3 regions of the Chryseobacterium sp. MMS23-Vi53 genome follow, and region 3 is predicted to be linked to each of the others. Evidence: riboswitches for the same ligand, from Rfam matches in the RefSeq annotation. Region 3 holds a riboswitch; each other region holds the start of a gene.
What was found. Region 3 has a riboswitch for S-adenosylmethionine ahead of ACKX2A_RS14030 (alpha/beta fold hydrolase). Riboswitches for the same ligand answer to the same signal wherever they lie in the genome.
Positions count from the first base shown of each region.

Region 1: it holds a riboswitch for S-adenosylmethionine, as region 3 does, so the genes downstream of both, ACKX2A_RS10565 (TonB-dependent receptor plug domain-containing protein) here and ACKX2A_RS14030 (alpha/beta fold hydrolase) in region 3, are expected to answer to the same signal.
Region 2: it holds a riboswitch for S-adenosylmethionine, as region 3 does, so the genes downstream of both, ACKX2A_RS13410 (SusC/RagA family TonB-linked outer membrane protein) here and ACKX2A_RS14030 (alpha/beta fold hydrolase) in region 3, are expected to answer to the same signal.

Region 1 is NZ_CP180265.1:2,395,122-2,397,391, forward strand. It holds gene ACKX2A_RS10565 (TonB-dependent receptor plug domain-containing protein) at 1-1,181, opposite strand, end outside; SAM riboswitch class I at 1,277-1,384, opposite strand; gene ACKX2A_RS10570 (alpha-amylase family glycosyl hydrolase) at 1,771-2,270, opposite strand, start outside.
Region 2 is NZ_CP180265.1:3,018,641-3,020,910, forward strand. It holds gene ACKX2A_RS13410 (SusC/RagA family TonB-linked outer membrane protein) at 1-871, opposite strand, end outside; SAM riboswitch class I at 955-1,053, opposite strand; gene ACKX2A_RS13415 (type II 3-dehydroquinate dehydratase) at 1,286-1,696, shown strand; gene ACKX2A_RS13420 (hypothetical protein) at 1,804-2,166, shown strand.
Region 3 is NZ_CP180265.1:3,131,816-3,134,085, forward strand. It holds gene ACKX2A_RS14025 (MGH1-like glycoside hydrolase domain-containing protein) at 1-712, opposite strand, end outside; SAM riboswitch class I at 901-1,008, shown strand; gene ACKX2A_RS14030 (alpha/beta fold hydrolase) at 1,073-2,011, shown strand; gene ACKX2A_RS14035 (ACT domain-containing protein) at 2,015-2,270, shown strand, end outside.

The sequences.
Region 1 (2,270 bases), 740 kb from region 3:
TGAAGGAAACTGTGCGCCCCTGCTTCAAAACTTGTCGGAGATTTTGCGCCTAATGAAGCATTTACCGTGTTGCTCACATCATAATTGAAGGTATTACTTCCGAACGTATTGCTTAGATCAAAAAACCAATCGTTTTTGTTGTATTTTGCTCCGACAGCGTAAGAAAAATCGTACACTTTCGAGCCTAAAGTCGGCTGAAAACCATTTGGAAAAATGGAAGGTACATTATTCGAAGTTTCGCTTGGAAGCCTTCTGAAACCGTACCCCTGACCTTCTTTTATACTAAAACCTCCAAAAGAATATAATTTAAACACATCATTAATCGGATATTCTGAATTGAAATATAATTGCGCCTGTTTTATTTGAGCATCTCCGATCTGGAAATTGAAATCGTCGCGTGTCAAGCCTCTTTGTTGAATAATTGCATCATCTGAAGCTTTTGCAGCGGCAGGATCATCTGCGAAATCGTAAGCAAAATTATCACCGAAAATATCAAGATTATGATTTTGCGTTCTTGTCGTTTTTCCTCTGTGATTTAATTGTAAAGATAAATTGATGTAACTATCTTTTTTGCCCAAAGAAGTTCCGTAGTTGGCTCCGGCTTGATATGTTTCACCGTCATTTCTTCCTGTAATTCCATAATTGAGACTTGCAGAACCGCCAATATTTTTTTTCAGAATAATGTTGATCACTCCTGCAATCGCATCAGAACCATACTGTGCTGCTGCTCCATCTCTTAAAACTTCAATTCTGTCGATGGCAATGACCGGAATTGTACTTAAATCCGTTCCGACAGAACCATTTCCAACTGTGTTTTGATAATTAACTAAAGATGTTGTGTGTCTTCTTTTTCCGTTCACCAACACCAAAACCTGATCCGGTCCCATTCCTCGTAATGTTACAGGATCTATATGTTCTGTACCATCTGAAGCTGATTGGCGAACCGAGTTGAACGACGGAATCACATAATTCAATAAATCCTGAACAGAGATTTGCGGTGAAGATTTTTGTATTTTTTCGATATTGATAACATCCACCGGAACCGGCGTTTCCAGCTTTGTACGTTTTGCATTTCGGTTTCCGACGATAATGACGTCTTCAATCTGTTTTTCTTTTTCCTGTTCCTGAGCCGAAACGAAAACCGCTCCAAGCAATAATATAGAAATGCTTAGTCTCTTCATCTTTTGTTTTTTGCAAAATTAATAATAAACCCCGACGAACAAAATTTCGCCTACAAAGACCGTCAAGAAAATGGAAAAATATTAAGAATATGCTTCACTTATCTTCCCCCGATTGGGTTGGAATTAGCACCTTTACACATTTGGAAATGTGTCGGTTGCTAAGGTTTCACAGGGCCAGATCCCTCCACCTTTCTTGATAAATCTAGTGCAAAGGTAGAGTATTAATTTTAATTGACAAAAAAACATAAATTTTTCCCTTTTTGAATCATTTTTTCAATTGTGAATAAGTTGTGGATAATGCGTGAATTACCTGTTAGCTAGGCGTGAATTACGTGTGAGTTATCAAAATTCAACTATTAACAAGTTATTTTTTGAATGTGAATAAGATATGGATAACGTCTTGGTAAGCTATTGGCAAGCCCAAATAATTTGTGAATTTCTATGTGGAAAATCTTGTGAATTACGTGTTAAAAAGCCGTTAGTTTCTTATGAATAAGCATTAATTTAAATGTGAAAAAAATGTGGACAAACAAAAAAGAGATCACTCTCGTGACCTCTTTGTATAGTAATCCTCAGATTTATCCACAGGTTATTTCACAATCATTTTTTGAATAGCAATTCCTGTATCTGATTTTAAATGAACCAAATATGATCCCGCAGGATAATTTGTTTTCAATTCGTATGTTCCGTTTTCATTGGTAAGCTTAAATGCCTCCATCTTTTTTCCACTCATATCGTAGATTGAGATCTCTCCATTTTTTGCTTTGTGGTAAATTAATTTAGCCAAACCATTTTTTACTGGGTTATCCCCAATTTGAAGCGATAATACGTTTTCTGCATTCACATCGATTGTGGATAAATTTGTTCCAGTATAATTCCCGAAAATTCTGAATTCTCCTGGCTGCAGAGAAATCGGAGCTGTTATGGAAGCCACCGTAAAGATTGAATTATCCATTAAATTCTGCCATTGCCCAGTGTAAGGGAAATACGGAACAACATTTTGCGTTGCCGTTGTGTAATTTGCTAATACAACAACATTTTTAATTCCTAATGTTAGTGTATTATCGTAAACGTAAATCCTTGTAATCA
Region 2 (2,270 bases), 110 kb from region 3:
AATTGCTCTTTTCATTTCCTCCGCTAAAATCCAGATCAACTTGATTTCTTGAAGCAGTTCTCTGCAAAATATCTTTCCAGTTATCATTCCATAAGGCAGTTGCTCCGGTCGCCAATTTGCCGTCTGTTCCTACAGGTTTTGCAAAATTTGTTCCGTATGGATTGATTCCCAAAGCGTTTACTAAATTATCCGTTGCCATCTGCGCAGCCTGTTGAGAAGAAATTTGGCTGGATTTATACCCATTTCTCAACGCTTCCCAGTACAATTCATAGTACTGATCGGTCGTTACCTGTTCATAGTCCTTCACCGCTCTGCTTGAGAAACCTTGGCTTATATTAAAGTTTACTCTCGCTTCGCCTTTCTTTCCGGACTTTGTGGTAACGATAATCACACCGTTTGCACCTCTGGAGCCGTACAATGAGCTTGCCGTAGCATCTTTCAGAACACTGATCGATTCGATATCGTTGGGACTGATCGAGTTGATATTTCCATCAAAAGGAATTCCGTCCACCACAAACAAAGGATTGCTCGATGCACTGACAGAGCCGATTCCTCGAATCCTGATTGAAGCTGTAGAACCCGGCTGTCCCGAAGAACTTACCGCCTGAAGTCCGGGAACCTGCCCCTCCAATGCCTTTGTTATGTTGGTAACAGGTCTGCTGTTGATTTTTTCACTCGAAATTGTTGCTACCGAACCTGTATAACTTGTCTTTTTAGCTTTTCCGTAAGCCACTACAACTACCTCGTCTATCTCTTTTTCATGAAGAGTGTCTTTTTTTGCCTCCTGACCTTTCACATTGGCAGCACCTAGAAAAAATGCCGCTACAGGTGGAATCCAAATTTTTGAATTAATTAAATTTTTGTTAATCATAATCAATTTTATTTACTACTTATTAAATTTTAGCCTTTTGTAAAAAAGACAGCAAATAGCATCAATAATCATGATTAACACTTTACTTATCTTTCCTTTTTCAAGGCTGAATGTAACACCTTGCAATGTGCAGGTTGTTAAGATTTCATAGGGTCAGTTCCCTCCATCTTTCTTTATAAGCCGTTGCAAATCTAAAAACAAAAAGTCTACAAAACAAGTAGACTTTAAAATTTTAAATATAAATTTTATAAAAATTATCTTAATTTTATTTTAAAACCATCAAAAATAGATAGTTATAAAAAATGTTAAATTTTTAAATATGAGAAATATCATTAAAAATAATGCAATAAGTAAATTTTAAGTTTAAAACTAAATTTTTAATCCTTAATTCAAAAAACTTATTAATTTTATAGTATGAAAGTTTTAATTGTAAATGGTCCTAATCTGAATTTATTGGGCACAAGAGAACCAGAAATTTACGGAACAACTTCAATGGAAGATTATTTGGAAAATTTGAGGCCAGAATTTCCTTCTCATGAAATACACTATTATCAATCCAATATTGAAGGTGAATTGATTAACAGACTTCAGGTGGATGATTTTGACGCGTTGGTAATTAATCCGGGAGCTTTTACTCATTATTCTTACGCAATTGCAGATTGTTTAAAGAATATTCAAAAGCAGAAAGTTGAAGTTCACATTAGTAATATATACAAAAGAGAAGAGTTTCGCCAGAAGTCTGTGACGGCTGCAAATAGCGACGCTGTTTTGTCTGGATTTGGTATGGATGGTTATCGATTGGCGATTTTAAGTTTGAAAGCTTAAAAAATCTATCAACAATCAACCAAGTCAACCAACCAAAAACTGACTTTCATCATAAATCCCTCATAAAAACAAAATTCATCAGTATATTTGTGCTATAGAATTGATCGTTGAAGTTTTTCATTTCCATATTCATTATTTTCACGATTGCATTACGTCCGGTTTTGCCATTGATTAATTATGCCGTTAATTATGACTATATCGTAAAAAATCTTTGCGAAAACAGAAATATTCCCCAATCAACCTGTAAAGGAAAATGCTACGTTGAAAAAGAATTAGCCAAAACAGAAAAGCAATCCAACAATAATCAGAATGTGAAAATTGCAGGATTAGACGTTTTCCTATCTAATGAAATCCTTTCCTTTTCAGATAAAAATCAATTCGAAATTCCATTAAAAAAAACCAACTCGGATTATATCGATTTTCACACTTCAGAATATTTTTCCCGAATATTCCATCCTCCTTTATCTTAAATTTATTCTAAACTAAATATTTAGTTGAATTTAATATTATATAAGCGTAGCTACCATTTGCTGAGTGTAACGTCCTTGCGAACGTATCAACATGAAGTTTACGA
Region 3 (2,270 bases):
TTCTGGAATAAAACTTTTTGATCGAAATACTGTCATGATTAATATCGATACAACCTTCATACGAAGCATTCGTTTGTCCTTTATATGTGTTGTATCCCCATTTCCAGTTGTTCCTGAACCAAACAGTCGGTGCAACTACAATCGGAGCATCAGCATCACTCCTGTTGAAAACTGTTACTCGAACTAAAAAATCATTGTGGTCAGCTTTGGCATATTCAATGAAAATATCAAAATATTCATCTTTATCAAAAATTCCGGTATCGAAAATTTCATATTCCGGTTCTTTCTTGCTTCTTCTAGCATTTTCTGCACGGATTTCATCGTAAGGAAACGCATTGATAGGGTATTTATACACCATTTTCATATAACTATGAGTCGGTGTGTTATCTAAATAATAAAACAGTTCTTTGATGTCTTCCCCATGATTTCCCTGAGGATTGCTCAGCCCAAAGAAACGCTCTTTTACCATTTTATCTTTCTTATTCCAAAAGGATAGAGCGAAACAGAAAAGCTGCTTTGCATCGGAAATTCCGGCAATTCCTTCTTCGCCCCAACGATAGGCGTAGCTTTCGGCAGTGTTATGATTGGCAAAATTCCATGCATCGCCGTTGGAACTGTAATCTTCACGTACATTTCCCCATTGTCGGTTGCTGACGTATGGTCCCCAATTTTTCCAGTTATTATCTTGTAATCTTTGTTTTTCGGTACTCATATTTCAACATTTTTCATTACGAAGTTAGTTTTTTTGCTAAAAATTTCCAACTTATTAAATTTGAATTATAATTAATATGCTCTTGCAAACCTTCTGTTTATCGGAGTTTTTTATATTAAATTAAATTTTTATAAATATTTAAAAGAAAAGTTTTATCTTTGCACCATTCGATCATTCAAATATTGAAAATGTTATCAAGAAAGGTTGAGGGATTAGACCCTGTGAAACCTTAGCAACCCTTTGCGCAAGCAATGAAGGTGCTACGTTCTACCAAAATTATTTTGGACAGATAACTACTGAATCTTTTTTCAGCCATTTCCTGTGGCATTTTCAATTGTATTATCAAAAAGTATAATAGAATTGAAAACAGAACTAAACTATATTAATCTCGCGTATCTTACAAATTCCCATAAGGAATATCATATCTCGTTGAGCTATCAGCTTTTCGGGAAAGACTTGTTTTCAGCACCTATAATTTTAGTTAATCATGCTTTAACCGGAAATTCAGATGTTTCGGGAGAAAAAGGATGGTGGAAAAAATTAATTGGTAGAAATCAGGTTATTGATACCGAAAAATATACAGTTCTGTGTTTCAATATTCCTGGAAACGGATATGATGATTTTTTAATTGATAATTATGAAGATTTCACACCTTCAGATATTGCCAATATCTTTTTGCAAGGTCTTGAAATTTTAAATATTAAAAGTTTACACGCCATTATTGGAGGTTCTCTGGGAGGAGGGATCGGTTGGGAAATGTTGGTGAAACAACCAAATCTTGCCGAGATTTTCATTCCTATTGCCTGCGATTTTAAAACCCACGACTGGCTTCATGCACAATGTCTGGTTCAGAAGTTTTTATTAAATCAAAATGATGAACCATTACAAAAAGCCAGAATTCATGCGATGTTGTGCTATCGAACGCCGGAATCGTTAAATGAAAGATTTCAAAATAAATACAATCAGGAAAAACAGAGATTAGAGTCTGAAGATTGGCTGATTTATCACGGAAACGCTTTAAACGAAAGATTTAGTTTAAAATCTTACAAGCTGATGAATCATTTGCTGATGAACATCAATACCGATGAACATCAACTGGAAAACATCCACGCACGAATGCACATGATCTCCGTTGATACCGATTTATTTTTCCCTGCTTCTGAAATCCGAATGTGCTATCAAAAGCTGAAAGAAAAAAAGGAAAATGTTTTTTATCACGAGATCACCTCAATTCATGGGCACGATGCCTTCTTAATGGAATACGAACAATTAAATAATATCATTAAAAATATTTTGTAGACGATGAAAAATGTAAATGAAATAAAATTTTTAAAAAACAGGTCAATCATCAAGTTTGAAGGAGAGGATTTCTTGGGAGAAATCGGTATTGACGGACGAATTTTCAAGGCGCTTACTTTGGCGAGAATCAGTGTTGGGGTTATTTCCCAGCAGGCCATCGAAAACGGAATTTCGATCCTAGTTCAGGAAAGTGATTCTGAAAAAGCGGTCAATTGCCTGATTGATGAATTTGAAGCAGAAAGAAAATCAGGGAAAGTTT